DNA from 2 places in the Clostridium sp. MSTE9 genome. Region 2 is predicted to be linked to the other one. Evidence: riboswitches for the same ligand, from Rfam matches in the RefSeq annotation. Region 2 holds a riboswitch; the other holds the start of a gene.
The links. A riboswitch is a leader RNA that binds a small molecule or an ion and turns the genes downstream of it on or off. The one in region 2 is predicted to bind thiamine pyrophosphate.
Positions count from the first base shown of each region.

Region 1: another riboswitch for thiamine pyrophosphate. It lies ahead of thiT (energy-coupled thiamine transporter ThiT); the one in region 2 lies ahead of thiD (bifunctional hydroxymethylpyrimidine kinase/phosphomethylpyrimidine kinase).

Region 1 covers NZ_AKFU01000001.1:15,753-25,505, forward strand. The annotation lists gene HMPREF1141_RS00080 (transketolase) at 1-813, shown strand, start outside; gene HMPREF1141_RS00085 (transketolase C-terminal domain-containing protein) at 806-1,738, shown strand; gene HMPREF1141_RS00090 (cupin) at 1,754-2,152, shown strand; gene ilvB (biosynthetic-type acetolactate synthase large subunit) at 2,501-4,120, shown strand; gene ilvN (acetolactate synthase small subunit) at 4,137-4,640, shown strand; gene ilvC (ketol-acid reductoisomerase) at 4,709-5,716, shown strand; gene HMPREF1141_RS00110 (DUF975 family protein) at 6,095-6,853, shown strand; gene thiT (energy-coupled thiamine transporter ThiT) at 7,123-7,692, opposite strand; TPP riboswitch at 7,869-7,980, opposite strand; gene HMPREF1141_RS00120 (HAD hydrolase-like protein) at 8,005-8,667, opposite strand; gene HMPREF1141_RS00125 (thioesterase family protein) at 8,691-9,086, opposite strand; gene HMPREF1141_RS00130 (heparan-alpha-glucosaminide N-acetyltransferase domain-containing protein) at 9,304-9,753, shown strand, end outside.
Region 2 covers NZ_AKFU01000046.1:28,488-38,240, reverse strand. The annotation lists gene HMPREF1141_RS13715 (Na+/H+ antiporter NhaC family protein) at 456-1,760, shown strand; gene HMPREF1141_RS13710 (GyrI-like domain-containing protein) at 1,973-2,425, shown strand; gene thiE (thiamine phosphate synthase) at 2,513-3,160, opposite strand; gene thiM (hydroxyethylthiazole kinase) at 3,150-3,983, opposite strand; gene thiC (phosphomethylpyrimidine synthase ThiC) at 4,003-5,316, opposite strand; gene thiD (bifunctional hydroxymethylpyrimidine kinase/phosphomethylpyrimidine kinase) at 5,317-6,129, opposite strand; TPP riboswitch at 6,189-6,288, opposite strand; TPP riboswitch at 6,338-6,437, opposite strand; gene HMPREF1141_RS13685 (hypothetical protein) at 6,645-7,298, shown strand; gene HMPREF1141_RS13680 (Vat family streptogramin A O-acetyltransferase) at 7,325-7,966, shown strand; gene HMPREF1141_RS13675 (DUF4256 domain-containing protein) at 8,291-8,857, shown strand; gene HMPREF1141_RS13670 (DUF4274 domain-containing protein) at 8,944-9,273, shown strand; gene HMPREF1141_RS13665 (N-acetyltransferase) at 9,296-9,753, shown strand, end outside.

The DNA.
Region 1 (9,753 bases), on a different contig from region 2:
AACAGCGAACTGAACGCAAAAGCCAAGCAGATTAGAGCCGATATTTTAAAATCGCTCTATGCCTGCCAGTCGGGCCATCCCGGCGGATCCCTGTCGTGCGTAGAGATCCTGTTGGCGTTGTACGAAAATGTAATGAAGTACGACCCCAAAAACCCGCACATGGAAGACCGCGACCGTTTCGTAATGAGCAAGGGTCATGCCTGCCCCACTCTGTACGCGGTTCTGGCGGACAAGGGTTTCTTCCCGAAGGAAGATCTCCAGCATCTGCGTCAGGCGGATTCTCACCTGCAGGGGCACCCCGATATGACCAAAACCCCGGGCGTTGACTGTAACACCGGCTCTTTGGGCCAGGGAATTTCAATTGCCGGCGGTATGGCGATTGCGGCAAAATACAAGAAGGCAGATTACAAGGTTTACGCCCTGATCGGTGACGGCGAAATGCAGGAGGGCCTGGTATGGGAGGCGGCGATGTCCGCGGCTCATTACAAGCTCGACAACTTCACGGTACTTCTCGACTTTAACCATCTTCAGATTGACGGCAGCAACGATCAGGTCATGAGCGTTGGCGACCCGATTGAAAAGTTCCGCGCATTCGGTTTTGAATGCCTGGAAGTGGACGGACACGATATCGACGCGATTACTGAAGCGATCAAGAAGCCGGTCGTCGGCAAGCCCAAGTTTATTTGCTGCCATACCCACAAGGGCCATGGGATTTCCTTTATGGAGGATAACCACGGATGGCACGGCAAGCCGATGTCTAAGGATGATTTCGCGGCGGCAATGAAGGAACTGGGGGTAGAGATCGATGGCTGAGAAAAAATCTTTAAGAGTAGCATACGGCGAGGCTCTGGTAGAGCTTGGCGCGAAGAACGATAAGGTAGTCGCGATGGACGCCGACCTGGCCCACGCTACCATGAGCAGCATGTTCATGGATGCATACCCGGACCGCTTTTTCAACTTCGGTATTGCGGAGGCAAACCTCGTCTGTGCGGCAGCGGGCTTTGCACATTCCGGTCTGATCCCCTTTGCCAGCACCTTTGCGCTGTTCGGCACCGGACGCGCATACGAACAGATTCGCAATGGAGTTGCGTATGTAAACGCCAACGTGAAATTCGGCCTCTCTCATTCCGGCCTGTGTGTCGGTGAGGACGGTGGCAGCCACCAGTCCATTGAGGACCTGGCGCTGATGCGCGTTGTTCCGAACATGACCATTTTTGTTCCCTGTGATCCGATTGAAACCAAGAAGGCTGTCTTTGCTGCGGCAGAGATCAACGGCCCTGTTTATATCCGCGTGGCGCGCCCTGTGTGCGACGTGATTACCGAAGAAGATACTCCCTTCATCCCCGGCAAGGCCAACATCATGAAGGACGGCACCGACGTATGCCTGGTTGCCACCGGCCTGATGGTTCCCGAGGCGCTGAAGGCTGCCGAACTGCTGGCGGCTGACGGCATCAGTGCTGCGGTTGTGAACGTTCACACCATCAAACCCTTTGATGATGAAACGATCCTCAAGATGGCTGAGAAGTGCGGCGCCATGGTTTCTGTGGAAGAGCATTCCATCATCGGCGGCCTCGGCTCTGCTGTTGCGGAAGCTCTGGCGGGCAAATCCAGCGCGAAGTTCGATCGCGTGGGCGTAATGGATAAGTTCGGTAAGTCCGGCAAGCCGGCAGACCTGTTCCGCATTTACGGCCTGACCCCGGAGAATATTGTGGCAAAAGCCAAGGTACTGCTGAAATAAGAGGGAGACAAAACCATGAAAATTCAAAGCTTTGAGATGAACGGCGAAGGAATGCAGAGAGTCTACGAGAATGAGAAGTGGACTGTCGGCATTAAGAACTGGAAGCCCGCAAACGACATTACCGGCCTCGATTGCCTGGAGCGCCACAACAAGACCGACGAGTTGTTTGTGCTGCTCAGCGGCCGCTGCACCCTGATCAGTGCAGAAGAGACTGATGGCGAGCTGAAGATGGAAGCGCTGGAAATGGAGCCGTTCAAGGTTTACAATATCCCTCAGTCCCTGTGGCACAACACCGTGACCCAGAAGGACACCAAGATGATCCTGATTGAGGATGTTTCCACCGGCATGGAGAACAGCGATATTCTCGATTTGACTCCCGCTCAGATTGAAACATTGAAATCTCTGGTAAAATAAACCGCAAGCGGCTGTTTACCGCCATATGGATCAAGAGACCGCAGCAGCGCTTTGCGCTTGCGGCAGCATAAGCAAAATTGCACAAAAGTAAGGCGGTGCGCCGTGTTCCTTTGGGAGGCGGCACACCGCTTTTTCAGTTGACTGATTTAAAGTATCATACTATAATAAAAAGTAATTCAAAGTGAATGCTCTTTTAAGATGGCGGCTTCTTTTCGCTCCGAAGGCGGATGGAAAAGAGCCGGATAATTTTATCTTTTTTTGAAGCGGCATTTCGCAGAACAATCGCGATTCTTGGTTTTATCGAGAATCCGTATCAAATCAATATTACAAGTGGGAAGGTGGAGTACGATGATCAGCGGAGCGGAAATCATGGTGAAATGCCTGGAGCAGGAAGGGGTCGTCCTAACGTTCGGCTATCCGGGCGCGGCGATCTGTCCTTTTTATGATCAGCTATCACAGTCCTCCATCCAGCACGTTCTGGTTCGGCAGGAGCAAAACGCCGGTCATGCGGCAAGCGGCTATGCGCGTTCGAGCGGAAAGCCCGGGGTGTGTATCGCTACCTCCGGCCCCGGTGCGACGAACCTGATTACGGGCATCGCGACCGCCTATATGGATTCGGTGCCTCTGATCGCCATCACCGGGCAGGTTCGTTCCGAGCTGCTCGGCCGTGATGTGTTTCAGGAGGCCGATATTACCGGCGCCTGCGAGCCGTTCACGAAGCACAGCTATTTGGTAAAGGACACTGCCGATCTGCCGCGCGTGTTTAAGGAGGCGTTCCATATTGCTTCCACAGGCCGCCCGGGCCCGGTGTTGATCGATGTGCCGGTAGACGTGCAGCAAAACCAGATCAAAGAGTTCAAATACCCGCAGCACGCGGATATTATCGGATATAAGCCCCGCACGCAGGGACATGCCCTGCAGATCAAGCGCGCTGTCGAGGCGCTTGCCGGAGCGCAGAGGCCGCTGATTTGCTGCGGCGGCGGCGTGGTGCTGGCGGGCGCCAGAAAAGAGCTGATGGGCCTGGTGGAGAAAACGGGAATCCCTGTGGTTTCTACCATGATGGGCATCGGCGTGGTTCCGCTGGACAGCGATTCTTACCTGGGAATGGTCGGCTCGCACGGCAAGAAAAGCGCCAATCAGGCGCTGCTCTCTGCCGATGTGGTCATTCTCTGCGGCGCCAGAGTGGGCGACCGCGCGATTATCGCCCCCGAAATGCTGGGCAGCAAGTCGCAGATCATCCACATTGATGTGGATCCCGCGGAGATCGGCAAGAATATTACCGCGCATATCCCGATCGTTGGAGATATCCGCCTTGTGCTGAACAGCCTGGCAGATAAGGTGAGCAACGCGGCGCCGCAGGAGTGGCTGAACCGGGTTCAGGAGCTGCGGCAGGCGGATGTACCGCATGGGGAGCCTTCTCAGGATTATGTGGAGCCGCGCTCATTCATGCGCATGCTCTCTTCGATGATGAAAGACGACGCGATTCTGGTTGCGGATGTTGGCCAGAACCAAATCTGGTCCGTCAACAACTTCAATGTAAAGGAAGGGCGCTTTTTAACGTCCGGCGGCCTCGGCACCATGGGGTATTCGATCCCGGCGGCTATCGGCGCAAAGCTGGCAAAGCCCCGCCGTCAGGTTGTGGCGGTTTGCGGTGACGGCTCGTTCCAGATGTCGATGTGCGAGCTCGGCACGATCATGCAGAGCGGCGTTGGCGTCAAGATCATCGTTATGGTCAACGAGCACCTTGGCATGGTGCGCGAGATTCAGGATAAGCAGTACGGGGGAAGGCATATGGCCACCGAGCTGCACGGTAACCCCGATTTCGTGGCGCTGGCCAGGGCCTACGGAATCGAATCCGCTCAGGCGGAGAACAATCCCGAGGCGGAAGAGCTGGCCAGGAAAATGCTGGCATCCAATAAGCCGTATCTGCTTGTCTGCAAGGTTGATCCGACCTTGCCGTCGATTTGAAAGGGAGGGAGCCGAAATGAAATATACTCTCTCAGTTCTGGTAGAGAACCAGCCCGGCGTTCTGTCTAAGGTTTCAGGCCTGTTTTCCCGCCGCGCGTTCAACATTGACAGCCTGGCCGTGGGCGTGACGGAGGACCCCGCCATTTCCCGCATGACGATCGTCGTCAACGGCGACGAATATGTGATGGAACAGGTGGAAAAGCAGCTCAACAAGCTGATCCCCGTCATTAAGGTCAAGCGCCTCGACGACACCGGCCCGTTCATCAGCTGCGAGCTGGCGCTGATTAAAGTGAGCTGCACGCCGCAGTACCGCCCCGAAATCATTCAGATTGCGGAGCTGTTCCACGCGCGCGTGGTGGATGTATCCCTTACTTCGCTGACGATTCAGTTTGCGGATACCGCTGAAAAAATAGAAACCATGCTGACGCTGCTGAAGCCCTACGGTATTAAGGAAATCGCCCGCACGGGCACAGTCGCACTGGAGCAGGGGCCCCAGGTAACCAGAAAACAGAGCGTTTGAGCGGACTTGGCAAACGAAACTTGAACTCTGTCTTATAAATTTTATACCTGCTGAAGGAGGAACATGTTATGCCGAAGATTTATTATGAAGCCGATTGCGATATCAACGTACTCAAGGGGAAAACCGTAGCGATTATTGGCTATGGCAGCCAGGGCCATGCCCATGCTTTGAACCTGCATGACAGTGGAGTCGATGTTGTAGTAGGCCTTTATGAGGGCAGCAAGAGCGCAGAGCGCGCAAAGAAGGCGGGCCTGAAGGTTCTAACCGTACCGGAGGCTACCAAGGCTGCTGACATTATCATGATTCTGATCCCCGATGAGCGTCAGGCAGAGATGTACAAGAAGGACATTGAGCCGAACCTGACCGATGGCAAGGCCATTGCGTTTGCCCATGGCTTCAACATTCATTTTGGTCAGATCAAGCCCCCCAAGTTTGTGGATGTGTTCATGATCGCCCCGAAGGGCCCCGGACACACCGTTCGCAGCGAATTCCAGGAGGGCAAGGGTGTTCCCTGCCTCGTAGCGGTTGAGCAGGATTACACCGGCCATGCGCTTGATGTAGCATTGGCTTACGGTGCGGGCATCGGCGGCGCGCGTGCGGCTGTGATGGAGACCACCTTCCGTGTGGAAACTGAAACAGACCTGTTCGGCGAGCAGGTGGTTCTGTGCGGCGGCGTCTGCGCTCTGATGAAGGCCGGCTTTGAAACGCTGGTAGAAGCGGGCTATGCTCCTGAAAACGCATACTTTGAGTGCATTCACGAGATGAAGCTGATCGTCGATCTGATCTACAAGGGCGGTTTTGAGCTGATGAGATACTCCATTTCTGATACCGCGGAGTTCGGCGATTACGAATCCGGCAAGCGCCTGATTACGGACGACACGAAGAAAGAAATGAAACAGATCCTTTCTGAGATTCAGGACGGCACCTTTGCTGGCAAATGGATCGCGGAGAATAAGAATGGCCGTGCGCACTTTGGCGCGATGCGCCGCATTGAGTCCGAGCATCAGCTGGAATCCGTTGGTAAAGAGCTGCGCAAGATGTATTCCTGGAGCGAAGAGGACAAATACGCCGATTAATCCGGGCAGAACAATCTAATTAATAACGCAGTACAGTATCGGTAACAAGGGATCAGGCAGAGTCGGACAACACCGATCGCCTGATCCCTTATTGTTGCAATTTGGGCAGAAGAATCATACCATGAAAGAGCGGCGGTTGGCCGCCAGGGAAACAGAAGATTGCTATCTTAAGGAAGGAAGCTGTGGCGGTGTTAGGCGCCGCCGAATGGCAGAAGCATAAAATTCAAGCATGGCAGAGCGCCGGGCGCGCAAGGGCTGACAGGCTGGCCCTGCCTTTCAATGGAAAATTTATGATAGGCACTGTGGCCGCGTTTAGGCATAGTGGCCAAGGGCTGTATCGTATGATACAGAAAAGAGTGAAAGGGGTCTTACTAGAAAATGTGGAGCAGAGAGATTGTGAAGAGCAATGCGAAAGCGGCAATCCGGGGCGGAAAGTATTGGATGGCATTCCTGGTTTCTGCCGTGATTATGATCGCACCCTCGCTGATAGAATGGATTACCGGTTACGGTGAGGTCAACGATAAGTGGATCTCCGGACTGGAGAATGGTGTGCCTGAGGTTGCGCCCGGCGTGTTCATGGGGTATAATCTGGGTTTCTTGCTGCTGAATATCTTTATTCTTTTTCCGCTGATTGTGGGAGTGTACGGCTTTTTTGTACGCAACCGGTTTGACGCGGGGCAGTTTTCCGATGTGTTTTTGGGCTTTCGGAACGGGTATGGCAACGTGGTGCTCACCAGCTTTGTGACCAACCTGTTCATCGGCCTGTGGACACTGCTGCTGATTATCCCCGGCATTTACAAGGCGCTGCAGTACATCATGGTTCCGTTTCTGCTGTCTGACAATCCCCGGCTTTCGGGCCGGCGGGTACGGCAGATCAGCCGCCTGATGACCGATGGGGAAAAGGGTGCGATCCTTGTGCTGTCCCTTTCCTTTATCGGCTGGTTTTTAATCCCGATCGCTGTGTCGATCGTTCTGGAGATGGCTTCTGCGCCCATATTCTTAACGAATATTGTGGTTACATTGGGTTTGGCTCTGATTATGCCGTATTATTACGCAACGCTTGCAGAGCTGTATATTTTCCTGCGCGACCGTGCGATTCAGACCGGCATGGTGCAGCCCGAGGAGCTGGGCCTGTAACTCAGGCTTGCCGGGAAAGCGATATGTGCCTTGCCTTACACAGGTTTCGGCGGCTGATATGTATCAAAAAACGAAGGGAAAACCGCACTGCGGTTTTCCCCTTTTTGCCTCTGTACGGTGAACTATATTTGAAATAGGAGGAACATGAAATGGAAGAAGGCGTTCGGCTCACCTAATGTATTTTATGACAAGCCCCCGCATTTGTTGACAGGTCTGTCCCAACTTTGGCGACTTCTCCAAACAAGCCCTCCGGCCTTTGGTAAGAGCGCTTATGCCGCGTGAGCGGAGCGGTTTCCGGTGCGGTCGAGCACCTTGACCAGCGCGATGGTGACGACAGAGGTGATCACGAGTTCGGGCAGCATATAGCTTCCGTTATAAATCAGAGAATACAGCCACACAGGCGTTCCCTCGGGCGCATACTCGCCCCAGATCAGGATGCCGGAGGCAAAGCTGCACAGAAAGCGCAGGAATACGGCGATCGCCGCGCCGAATGCGATGCTGGCCGAACGGTTGCGGATCGGCTTGCCCCAGAACGCCGCGCTGCCCAGCACGGTAAAGGCCAGCACATAGTCGAGCAGTACCACCAAAGCGAACGCGGTAAGCGTTTTTGCGGGCGGGGCGTTGAACTGCAGCAGCATCTGCAGCAGGCTGTGAACAAAAGCGGTGCCGAGGCCCCATTTGACCCCGTGGCGGTAAGAAACCAGTACCAGGGGCGCCATGCTGGCCAGGGTGATCGAACCGCCCTGCGGCAGCTCGAATACCTTGATCATGCTCAGAACAGTGGAGAGCGCGATCATCAGCGCACATTCCACCAGAATGATGGTGTTGTTTTTTTTCATAAAAGATCCTTCCTCGCGCCGATTGATACCGGATCTTCCATCAAAACAGTGAAGGAGGATCGTTTCAGGCGCGTCCGCTGTTCCGGTAGCGGAAACCGAAAGTGTGAACTGCGATCTTTCCTGAAAAACATGCCGCACGCAAAAAGACGCATTGCGGGTAATACCACAATGCGTCTTGCTGTGCTGCAAAAGTTTCCTACGCTGGCATTATCCAGATCAGGTCAAAGGGACATAGGCGTCAATCCGCCTCATCTCAGCCGCGTATACGCAGCGCCCCGTATTCAGTTCCAATATCACTATATCCGTATCCGCTCAGTTTGTCAAGAGCAAGCGTTCCAGCTCTATAAAATCCGCGGCGAACCGCGCGCCGGAAAATTGCTCCTGCATCTCTTCGCGGGTGCCGTAGCCGTGCAGCATCCCGATAAAATCCGTGCCTGCCAGGCGTGCGCCTTCGGCGTCGAACTTCGTGTCGCCGATCATCACCGCGTTCTGCGGTTTGGCCGAGAACCGCTCCACGCACGAGGTGATCAGCTCTGCCTTTGAGCTGGCGCGCTCCTCGCTGCCGGCGGGGCCCGCGACAAAATCTACCAGCGGGGCCAGCTTAAAGATTTCTGCCACGCGGTTTGCCTGCGGCAGGGGCTTCGAGGTGGCGATGCAGAGCTTTGCTCCCGCGCCCCGCAGAGCGGAAAGCAGCTCGAAGGTATGCGGGTACACCGAGTTTTTGTAAAGGCCATCGGTTTCGTAAAGGCTGCGGTACAGCTTCACCGCCCGGTCGCTCACGTCGTCCGGCAGGCCGCAGGTCTGCGAAAAGCTTTGAAACAGCGGCGGGCCAATAAAGGTGCGCAGAATCTCCGGCGGCGGCTCTGGCACCCCCAGGCGCTGCATGGTTTCCTTTACACAGCTCAGGATGCCCGGGCCGGATTCGGTCAGGGTGCCGTCCAGATCAAATAAAACGATGGGGTAAACAGGTTTCATCGGGAGTTCCTTTCGTCAGAGGTTTATTGCTTGGCGCGTTCCGCTACTCTTTTCAGATAATTCTCACGCTTGATGCTGGCGCGCTCATGCGTGCAGGTAGAAATCAGGCCCACATTGTCAGATGCCTCTACCTCAAAGGTGAATTTGCGGCCGTCGCTTTCGATCAGCTTTGCCGTCAGGTGGATGGTAACACCCTCAACCGTGGGCGCCAGATGCTTGATATGCACTTCGGAACCTACCGAGGTGATCCCCTCCGGCAGATAGGTGTTCAGCATCCGGGCGCAAACGCCTTCCATCAGCGCAACCAGCCGGGGCGTGGCAAGCACGTCTACGCTGCCGCTGCCGAGTTTGGAGGCCAGATCGGCGGAGGTAACGGTATAATCCTGGGAAATCGTCTGTCCAATTTTCAGTTCATTCATTGTAATTCTTCCTTTCCTTCGATATAATAAAATAAAATGATATCTTTGGATACCGGCGCGGACTGACGCACCGGACAATTCAGGGCAAATCTGCCTGAGTCTAGTATAACACGGTACGGCTCTGGTTTGAAGCGGTAATTTTGCTTATGTTCCCGCAAAAATCCGGCAGATTTTGTATATTGACAACCACTTTTGGGATTCGGCGGGAGGAATCAACTTGAACGAAAGCACACAGTCCCCGGCGGCAGCTACGCGCCCCCGGCTTCACCTGATGGACGAGCTGCGCGGTTTTGCCGTGTTCTGCATGGTCTTTTACCACGCGTTTTACACCTTTGCCTTTCTGTACCAGATTTCATGGATGATGGTGCTATTCCGCTTTTTTACCCCGGCGGAGCCATTTTTTGCGGCGCTGTTTATTTTTATTTCGGGAATCTCTTCTCTGCTTTCGCGATCGAATCTGCGGCGGGGATTGCGGCTGTTTGCGGTCGCGCTTGTGGTTACGCTTGTCACCGTCCTCGTCACGCCCCAGTATGCCATCTGGTTCGGCATTCTGCATTTTCTGGCAGTGTGCATGATCCTGTACGGCCTTTTGGGACAATATCAGAAAAAAATCCCCTTTTCGTGGCTGCTGGTTCTGCTGTGCTTTGTTCTTTATTTCTTCACACGG
Region 2 (9,753 bases):
CGACAGTTTTGATCCAACGCAAAGAGCATTCCCCGTATGAAGCCAGGATTCGGACGGAGATTGTCAGGTGTGGAAAAAATTGATCTGGTATGTCCCAGCACTGTTACTCTGCTCTTTGTTCTGATGGATCGCCCGAAGGAACGGGCGGTGTTCGGTTTTTCTTAACCCCCACGGTTCGTGCGGATAGTCCTTGCAGCGAATGAGATTCACAGCATACACAAATAAACGCAACGAAAGGAGAAATGAAACGCACTTGTTCACGCTGTGTTTGCTGACCGGCTGTATCCCCACAAAAAGGTCTGCGCCGGAACACTGAGAATGGTTTGCTTTCGCTTTCTCAGTTTGTGCTCTGTGAATCCTCCATACCGCTAACGGGGCTTGTGGCATAAAGAGGGGATGTTTTCTGTATCAGTTTTACAGGTTTTCCCTTTATTAAAACAAGAGGAGGTTATTTTATGATTTTGACGAACCCGGTACTTATTGCCGTTGTTGTGCTGCTTGTACTGTGCTTCTTGAGAGTGAACGTTCTGCTGGCCCTGTTTGCCTCTGCAGTTACTGCTGGTTTGGTCGCAGGCATGGACGTTTCGACAACAATGACAACCTTTATCACCGGTATCGGTGAGGACCCCGAAACGGCCCTGTCTTATGTGATGCTGGGCGGTCTGGCCGCCACCATCAGCTACACGGGTGTTTCTGACATTCTGGCGGTTAAAATCGCCAAGCTGGTCAACGGAAAATCACTGGTATTCGTGTTTTTCCTGGGCTTTATTTCCTGCTTCTCGCAGAACCTGATTCCCGTACATATCGCTTTCATTCCGATTTTGATTCCGCCGCTGCTGATCGTCATGAACAGGATGAAGATCGACAGAAGAGCTGTGGCCTGCGCCCTTGCGTTTGGTCTGCGTGCTCCTTATGTTGCCATCCCTGCCGGATTCGGTTTGATTTACCACGGCATCATTTCGAACAACATGACCAAAAACGGCATGGAAATCGACAAAATGGATGTTTGGCGTTACACCTGGCCCCTTGGCGTTGCAATGCTGATCGGCTTTGTTCTGGTCGTTCTGTTCCTGTATCGCAAACCCAGAGAGTACAAGAACGTGGAAGGCTTCGCGGTTGATCTGGATACCGTTGACACCACCATGACCTTTAAGCACTGGTCTGCGGTTATCGCTGCGGTTGTTACCCTGGTGATTCAGCTGGTTTGGGGTTCCCTGCCGCTGGGCGCTTTGATCGGTTTGGCCATTATGTTCATCACCAAGGCAGTCAAATGGTCCGACATGGATAAGATCATTGACGAAGGCGTTCAGCTCATGGGCTTCATCGCATTCGTTATGCTGGCTTCCAATGGCTTCAGCGCCGTTCTCCGCGACAGCGGCGGTGTTGATCAGCTGATCCAGAGCTCTTTGGGCTTCATCGGCGGCAGCAAGCTGCTCGGCGCGTTCATCATGATGCTCGTTGGTCTGTTCATCGTAATGGGCACCGGTACTTCTTTCGGTACCGTTCCTGTTCTGGCGGTTCTGTATGTACCGCTTTGCGCACAGCTGGGCTTCAGCGTCGGCGCAACCACGCTCCTGATTGCTGCGGCTGCTACCATCGGCGATACCGGCTCCCCTGTTTCCGATACCACACTCGGACCGACGGCCGGACTCAACGCGGACGGACAGCACGACCACATTTGGGATACGTGCGTACCAACCTTTATTGCATCCGATATTCCGATCTTTATTTTGGCAATCGTTGCTCCCCTCTTGATGTGATCGGAATTCCAAACAAACAGAGCGCCGTGGAAATTTCCACGGCGCTCTTTCTGTTACAGAAAAGTTCCTTTGAAGCAATCCTTTTTCCCCTCGAAGGGTAAAGAGAAACTGAATTTGAACTGCCGTAATCCTGAACGGTTTTAAAAGAATTCTTGAAAAAGATTTTAAAGCGTGTTATGGTGCGGATAGTTCATCAATCAGGAGGGATTTTTATGACCTATCAAATAGAAGAGATGACGGCAGGCCGGGCCATGTCGATGCGGCGTACCGGCTCGTATGGCCCCGGCAGTCACGTGCTGATGGAAACATTCAAGGAATGGGTCAGGGCCAACGACCTGTTCACCGACTCGGCAGTCATTCTGGGAATTTCACAGGATCATCCCCAGACCACACCGCCGGAACGCTGCCGCTACGACGTTTGCATTCTGGTTTCTGACGACTATCTCCAAACGGACACGGCTGTTACTGAACTCTCCCTGCCGGGCGGCAAATACGCGGTCTTTTCCATCCCCCACACCGCAGAGGCGGTTCAAAAAGCGTGGAACGACATCTTTCCGCAGCTTGCCGTCGATGGGCTGACTTTAGACCCCTCCCGGCCGATTCTGGAGAGATACGTGCCGGCAATGCTGCAAAAGCATCTGTGTGAAATCTGCGTCCCGGTGTGAGCGCATCTTTCCTCACAAATCATCCATCAGCAGACCCGTCCGCAGCTTTTTTGCGGACGGGTCTGCTGTATTTCTTTCGAAGTATGTTTACTCCCGGCAAGCGGGTTTCTGCTGCTCCAGCAGGTCTTTCAGGCTGCGGGCCGCGGCAGCGATATCCTGGGCAGCGATGATTGCCGAAACAACAGCAACACCGTCTATACCGCTCCCCCGGAACAAGGGAATGGTCTTTGCGTTGATGCCGCCGATCACAACAATTGGAATACTCACGGCGGAACGGATTTTTCTCAGTTCTTCCATGGAGACGAGCTGTGCGTCCGTCTTGGTGCCGGTGGCAAACATGGCGCCGACGCCAAGATAGTCCGCACCGTCGCGTTCGGCCTGAAGAGCCTCCTCCACTGTGGAGACAGAAACGCCGAGAAGCTTATCCTCCCCGAGGATGGCGCGAACCGTTTTCGCGGGCAAGTCCTCCTGCCCGACATGGACCCCCGCGGCGTCTACGGCAAGGGCAATGTCCACCCTGTCGTTAATAATGAGGGGTATCCCCTTTGCATCGGTCATCCGCTTCACACCGAGTGCCGTGCGGTAAAAGTCGAGAGAAGAAGCATCCTTTTCGCGCAGCTGCACCAGCGTGATCCCTCCTTTTATCGCCTGTTCCACAGCCTGCTCGAGCGTCGTCGTGCTCATCAGATCGCGGTCGGTAACCAGGTACAAGCTGAGATCAAAATCAGGCTTCATCGAGCTTCGCCCTCTCTTCCAGAATTTCGGCGCTCATGCGGCTGACTGCATCGACCAGCGCAACGCGAAAACTGCCGCTGCCGAGCTCTTTCGCCCGCTCAACCGCGAGCTCCCCCGCGATGCTCATGCAGAGGATTCCTCCCGCGGCGGCGGAGAGGAAATCGTCTGTGGCGCCGCAGAACGAACCGACGAGAGAGCTGCACATGCAGCCGGTTCCCGTCACGCCGGAAAGCGCCGGAACGCCGTTCTTCAAATACAGCGTGCGGGTTCCGTCCGTTACAATGTCGATGGCGCCGGTTACTGCCGTAACGCAGCCAAGGCGCTTCGATACCTCCTGTGCGGTATCGCGCGCGGCCTGCAGTCCACCGCGGCTGTCCTCCTCCGAGACATCCACGCCCTTTGTCCGGGAGTCAAGACCGGCCACAAACCGGACTTCGGAGAGATTCCCGCGCAGCACGCTGATCTTCACTTCTTCCAGAATCCGTCTGGTCGTTCGGTTGCGCAGCTCGGAGGCCCCCGCGCCGACCGGATCAAACACAACGGGGATTCGAGTTTTATTTGCCTGTTTCCCAGCCGCAAGCATCGACTCGATCGTTCTTTCATTCAGCGTGCCGATATTCAGCACCAGCGCGGAGGAAATCGCGGTGATATCCGCCGCTTCGCCGATATCGTCGGCCATGATGGGCGAGGCCCCAATCGCCAGCGTGATGTTGGCGCAGTCATTGACGGTAACATAATTGGTAATGTGGTGAACCAGAGGCTTTTTCGAGCGAACTTTTTCTAAAATTCCGCCGATTTGCTCTAGCCATTTTTTTTGAGTCATGCCATCTCTCCCCTTTCGTTTATTTGCGCTCGGGCATCAGTTCGACGTCGAGCCCTTCGAGAATCCGGTTCATGGTGCGTACGGCGCACATTTTCCCGCACATGGAGCAGCTGTGCTGATCCTCCGGCGGAACACTTTCAAAGTATGTTCTTGCCTTTTCCCCGTCGAGCGCGAGCGCAAAGGTTTCTTCCCAGTCCAGCCGCCTTCTGGCTTCGCTGATGCGGTAATCCGCCTCGCGCGCATGTTTGATTCCTTTGGCGATATCCGCCGCGTGGGCCGCGATTTTTGACGCAATGATCCCCTCCTTCACGTCGGACAGATCGGGCAGGCGCAGGTGTTCTGCAGGAGTGACATAGCAGAGGAAATCCGCTCCGTTTGCTGCAGCAATCGCCCCGCCGATCGCGGAGGTGATATGGTCGTACCCGGGGGCAATATCCGTGACCAGAGGTCCAAGCACATAAAACGGCGCGCCGTGACACAGCCGCTTTTCGAGCTTCATATTGGCGGCAATTTCATCCATCGCCATGTGGCCGGGGCCCTCCACCAGAACCTGTACGCCGCGCTCCCATGCGCGCTTGGTCAGATTCCCAAGCTCCGTCAACTCGGCGATCTGAGAGGCGTCTGTCGCGTCCGCAATGCTGCCAGGGCGCAGGGCGTCGCCAAGGCTGATCGTGACGTCGAATTCGTGCAGAATTTCGAGCAGCTCGTCGTAATGCTCGTAGAACGGGTTTTCGTTCCCGGTCATCTTCATCCACGCGAACAGCAACGAGCCGCCGCGCGAAACGATGTTCATCTGACGCCGCTCCCGCATGAAAATCTCTACGGCGCGGCGATTGAGCCCGGCGTGAATCGTCATGAAATCCACACCCTCTTCCGCGTGGGCGCGCACCACCTTCAGAAAATCCTGCGCCGTAATCTCTTTTAAATCCTTTTCCAGATACCCCACCGCATCGTAAACCGGTACGGTACCGATCATGGCGGGAGAGGTTTCGATCAGCTTTTGCCGGAAGGTATGCGTCTTGCCGTAGTTGCTCAAATCCATGATGGCTTCGGCCCCGAAGCGCTCGGCAAGGCGAACCTTTTCCATCTCGACCCGGTAATCCACACAGTCGCCGGAAACACCGAGGTTTACGTTGATTTTCGTGCGGAGCCCCTTCCCCACGCCGTGCGGATGAAGCACCGTATGCCGCACATTGGCCGGGATGACGACCTGTCCGCCGGCCACCAGCTCCAGCAGCTCCTGCTCCGCGATAGCTTCTTCCTGCGCTACCTGACGCAGTTCTTTTGTGACAATCCCTTTACGGGCAGCGTCCATCTGTGTTTGAAATTCCATTCATTTGCCCTCTCTTTCCTGTAATCCGTTCTGATAAAGATCGTAAAAATGATGCGTGGGGCCGCAGCCCTTACCAATCGCGAGCGAATGACGGATCGCGGTGGTAACGTACGCCTTTGCTTTGCGCACCGCTTCCTCCATGGAACAGCCCAGCGCCAGATTGCAGGCGATGGCAGAGGAATACGTACAGCCCGTGCCGTGTGTGTTTTTGGTCTGGATTCGCGTTTCGCTGAACCGGTAAAAGCGCTCGCCGTCGAACAGGATATCCAGCGCATCGCCGTCGGCGTGGCCGCCTTTTACCAGAACCCCCCTCGCCCCCATGGCGTGGATTTTCTTCGCAGCGCGCTCCATATCCTCCGGCGAGTGAATTGCAAGGCCGGTAATGGTCTCCGCCTCGGGAATATTGGGAGTGAGCAGATCGGCCAGCGGCACGATTTCGTGGATCAGCGTATCCATCGAATCCGGCTGCATCAGGGGGCAGCCGTTTTTGGCCAGCATCACGGGGTCGATCACCACATTGTTCGGGCGGTATTCGCGCAGCTTTTCCGCCACAGCCAGCATGCAGTCGGATTTGGAAAGCATACCGACTTTCACCGCGTCTGTGCCGATGTCCTGAAACACGGCGTCGATCTGCTGTTTGATCATGTCGGGAGAGATGTCCTGCACACCGAGAACTTCGCACGTGTTTTCCGCCACCACGGAGACAATCACGCTCATGCCGAAGGTGCCGTGCGCCGCAAAGGTTTTCAGATCGGCCTGAATTCCCGCGCCGCCGCTGCAATCCGAACCGGCTATGGTCAAAAGCTTTTTCATATGGGTCACCTTTCTTTCCTCAAAACAAAAAGGATGCCGCCGACCATGGCAAGCATCCTTTCGATCGATGTTTTGCTTCCCTACGCCAGTGTTAACTAACAGGTTCAAAGGGTCAGGTTTTAACCTTCTCAACTCCATAGAGTCCCCCCGCAACAGATTCAGTTGTTAAATAAAAAAGTGCTTTCCCTTATGAGGAAAGCACCGATTCATTCGTTCTGCATTTGCTTCCCTGCGCCAGTGTTAACTGACAGGTTCAAAGGGTCAGGTTTTAACCTTCTCAACTCCGTAGAGTCCCCCCGCAATCTATTCGATTACTCATAACTTAGCACGTATTTTCTTTTGTGTCAATACCGAACGAAAAAACACGTTTTGAGATTGGCCTTGTCAGAGCGGTACTCCGGCCGAGGACGCTGCACCATTGCCCAAACCCGATTGCCGTGGTAAACTGAGCTTATTAGAAGCGGAAATTCTGAACCTATACGCAGAGAAATTGGGATTTAGAAAGGGAAAACCGGATGAATATCATAAAAATTGAGGGAATATCAGAATCATATCCTGAACGGATAGATGGTACCCTAGAGTGGTATGCTTGCCAAGAGAGCAAAGATTACTTTTGTGATTTATATGAAGCTGAAGCAATTGTGAAATCGGGAAAAATATTTTCTGGAATGACCTGCCATTTGATTCATTATCCAGAGGGAACGGTTTACAGTCCATTCGAATTGAAAGAAAACGTCTATATCGAGCAGCCGGTTTGGGATGAAGGAAAGCTATCCTTTTTAGGAGTAGATTTTTTCAAACAGAAAATACAGCTGTATCGCTATTTTCCGGAGAATCAGGAACTTGAAATGATCAAAGAACTGCCGTTGGGAATTGTAGAAAATTGTTACAATCTTGCATTAAAAGTCTCGCCCCTTATGCTTTGTCGAGATGCAAACAATAAGATTTTTGAAATTGTCTGGCCAGAAAATAAAAGAATAGAGATAGGACAAACCGAGGATTTATTGTTCCGCGATGGAGAAGACTTATATTTTTCCGAATGGTATGAAGACCCGGAATACCATGAAAATGTAATCATCAGAGATCTGTCTACTGGAAAGATAAAGGAAAAACATTCCGGCTATCTCATTAAGCTGCCCAACGGAGTGTATTGGAAGATTTCATTATAATTTCCAATTTGAAAGGAGGGGATTCGATGCAGTACGGCCCGAATCCTGATGCGATCTACCCCAACGAAGCGATCAAAAGTGTCTGCTTTATTAAGAATGTCATCACCCGTCCCAATATTCTTGTGGGCGACTATACCTACTACGACGACATCCACGGCCCGGAGCGCTTTGAGGAGCACGTCACCCATCATTATGAGTTTCTGGGCGACAAGCTCATCATCGGAAAATTCTGTGCCATCGCCAAGGGCATCGAGTTTGTCATGAATGGCGCCAACCACCGGATGTGCAGCGTTACCACCTATCCATTCAACATCATGGGCAGCGGCTGGGAAAAATCCATGCCCTCTTTGGATGACCTTCCTTTTAAGGGCGACACCATAGTGGGCAACGATGTATGGATCGGACAGAATGTTACGGTGATGCCCGGCGTCCATATCGGTGACGGCGCCATCATTGCCGCAAATTCTGTGGTGGCGAAAGACATCCCCGCCTACTGCATTGCCGGGGGAAATCCCTGCAAGGTTATCAGAAAGCGTTTCGATGACGATCTGACCGAATACCTGCTGCAATTGCAGTGGTGGAACTGGCCCGCCGAAAAGATCTTTGAACATCTGGACATTCTGTGCAGCGCGGATTTGGAGAAAATCCGGACAATAGAAAAGCAGTGAACAGACGGAAAATACACAAAAGCGGAATTGACAGAGGCGCACAGAACCATATCTTCCATCATCCACAAATGCGAAAAAGCACGGGAAAAATTCTCGAACGGTACCTTTCATCACACGCTCCTAAAGAACAGAAGAAAAGAGATGTATATGTCCAAAGCCTTGATTGAAGAAGCTCTCGGCATCGAGGAGTGAAGTCCGATACGATAGCCATCCTGAAAAAGGCAGAGCGAATATACCGCCCTGAATCCGGAAATCATTACTGACAATCCAGGATACCGATTGCGGCAGAATTGCAGCGGAAAATTTTGATTAGGAGATGTCAATATGAAAAATGAAAAACGGGAATTGTCGCTCGAGCAGCGTGAGGAGCTGCTCAAAACCTTAAAGGCCCGCTTTGAGAAAAACAGGAATCGGCATCCGGGTATTGAATGGGATGAAATACAGGCAAAATTGGAAGCCAACGCGGAAAAGCTGTGGTCGCTGAACGAAATGGAAAAAACCAGCGGCGAACCGGATGTTGTGGGGTTCGATCGTTCTACGGGCGAATATCTTTTTTATGATTGTGCGGCGGAAAGCCCAAAGGGCCGCAGAAGCGTCTGCTATGACCGCAAAGGGCTCGAATCGAGGAAAGAACACAGGCCGGAGAATACCGCGGTTGATATGGCGGCTGCTATGGGCATTGAGTTACTGACGGAAGAACAATACCGGGAACTGCAGAAACTGGGAAGCTTTGATACCAAAACGTCAAGCTGGGTGAGAACTCCCTCCGATATCCGGAAATTGGGCGGGGCCCTCTTTTGCGACCGCCGCTACGATACCGTCTTCGTATACCACAACGGGGCGGAATCTTACTATGCCGCCCGGGGCTTTCGAGGCATGCTGAGGGTCTGAATTTGATAAGGATACAAAGGAACGGAGAAGTATAAAAGTATTGTTGACAAAATACTCAGCAAAATAGAAATTTACAGGGGAAGTATATGACATATGAAAAGATGAAGGCCGTACTCCAAGATTACAATTGGGATAATGGGTTTGATGTACCGAAACAAATGCTCCTGGATGAGAATTGCGATTTGGCTTTGGCATTAGAGGTTTTCTATCTTGGGGATGGCTTTGGATACTTTCAGACCTTTGCCCACAATATTGGCGGCACAAAGGAATGGTTTTGCTTTATCAGTGACCTGTATGATGATATTGATAACGGGAAATACAAGAAGTCAGAACACCACTATACAATTCCGCTGTCACAGGTACAACGTTATCAGCTTAGAAAAAACATCCCGGAAGTATTTTTGACAGACATATAAATCCCGGTTTAAGGAGGGCAAAATGATCATTCGTCAAGAACAAAAAAGTGATTCTGAAAAAGTGTATCAGGTGGTTCAGAAAGCGTTTGAGAAAGCGGAACGTTGCGACGGCAACGAGCAGGATTTGGTTGTTGCGCTGCGAAAAAGCGCGGCATACGTACCGGAGCTCTCTTTGGTCGCCGAAGAAAACGGTGAGGTTGTTGCGCATATTCTATTTACCAAAATCCGCATAGGCGATCAAACGGAACTGGCTTTGGCGCCGCTTTCCGTTTTGCCGGAATATCAGCGCCAGGGGATCGGAACAGCACTCATGGCTCGTGGGCATCAAATTGCCGCTCAGATGGGCTACGGATTTTCGGTAGTTCTGGGCAGCGAAGAGTATTATCCGAAAGCAGGATATGTACCGGCAGAACAATACGGCATCCAGGCGCCGTTTGATGTTCCAAGTAAGAATTATATGGCGCTTGACCTGCAGGGTAA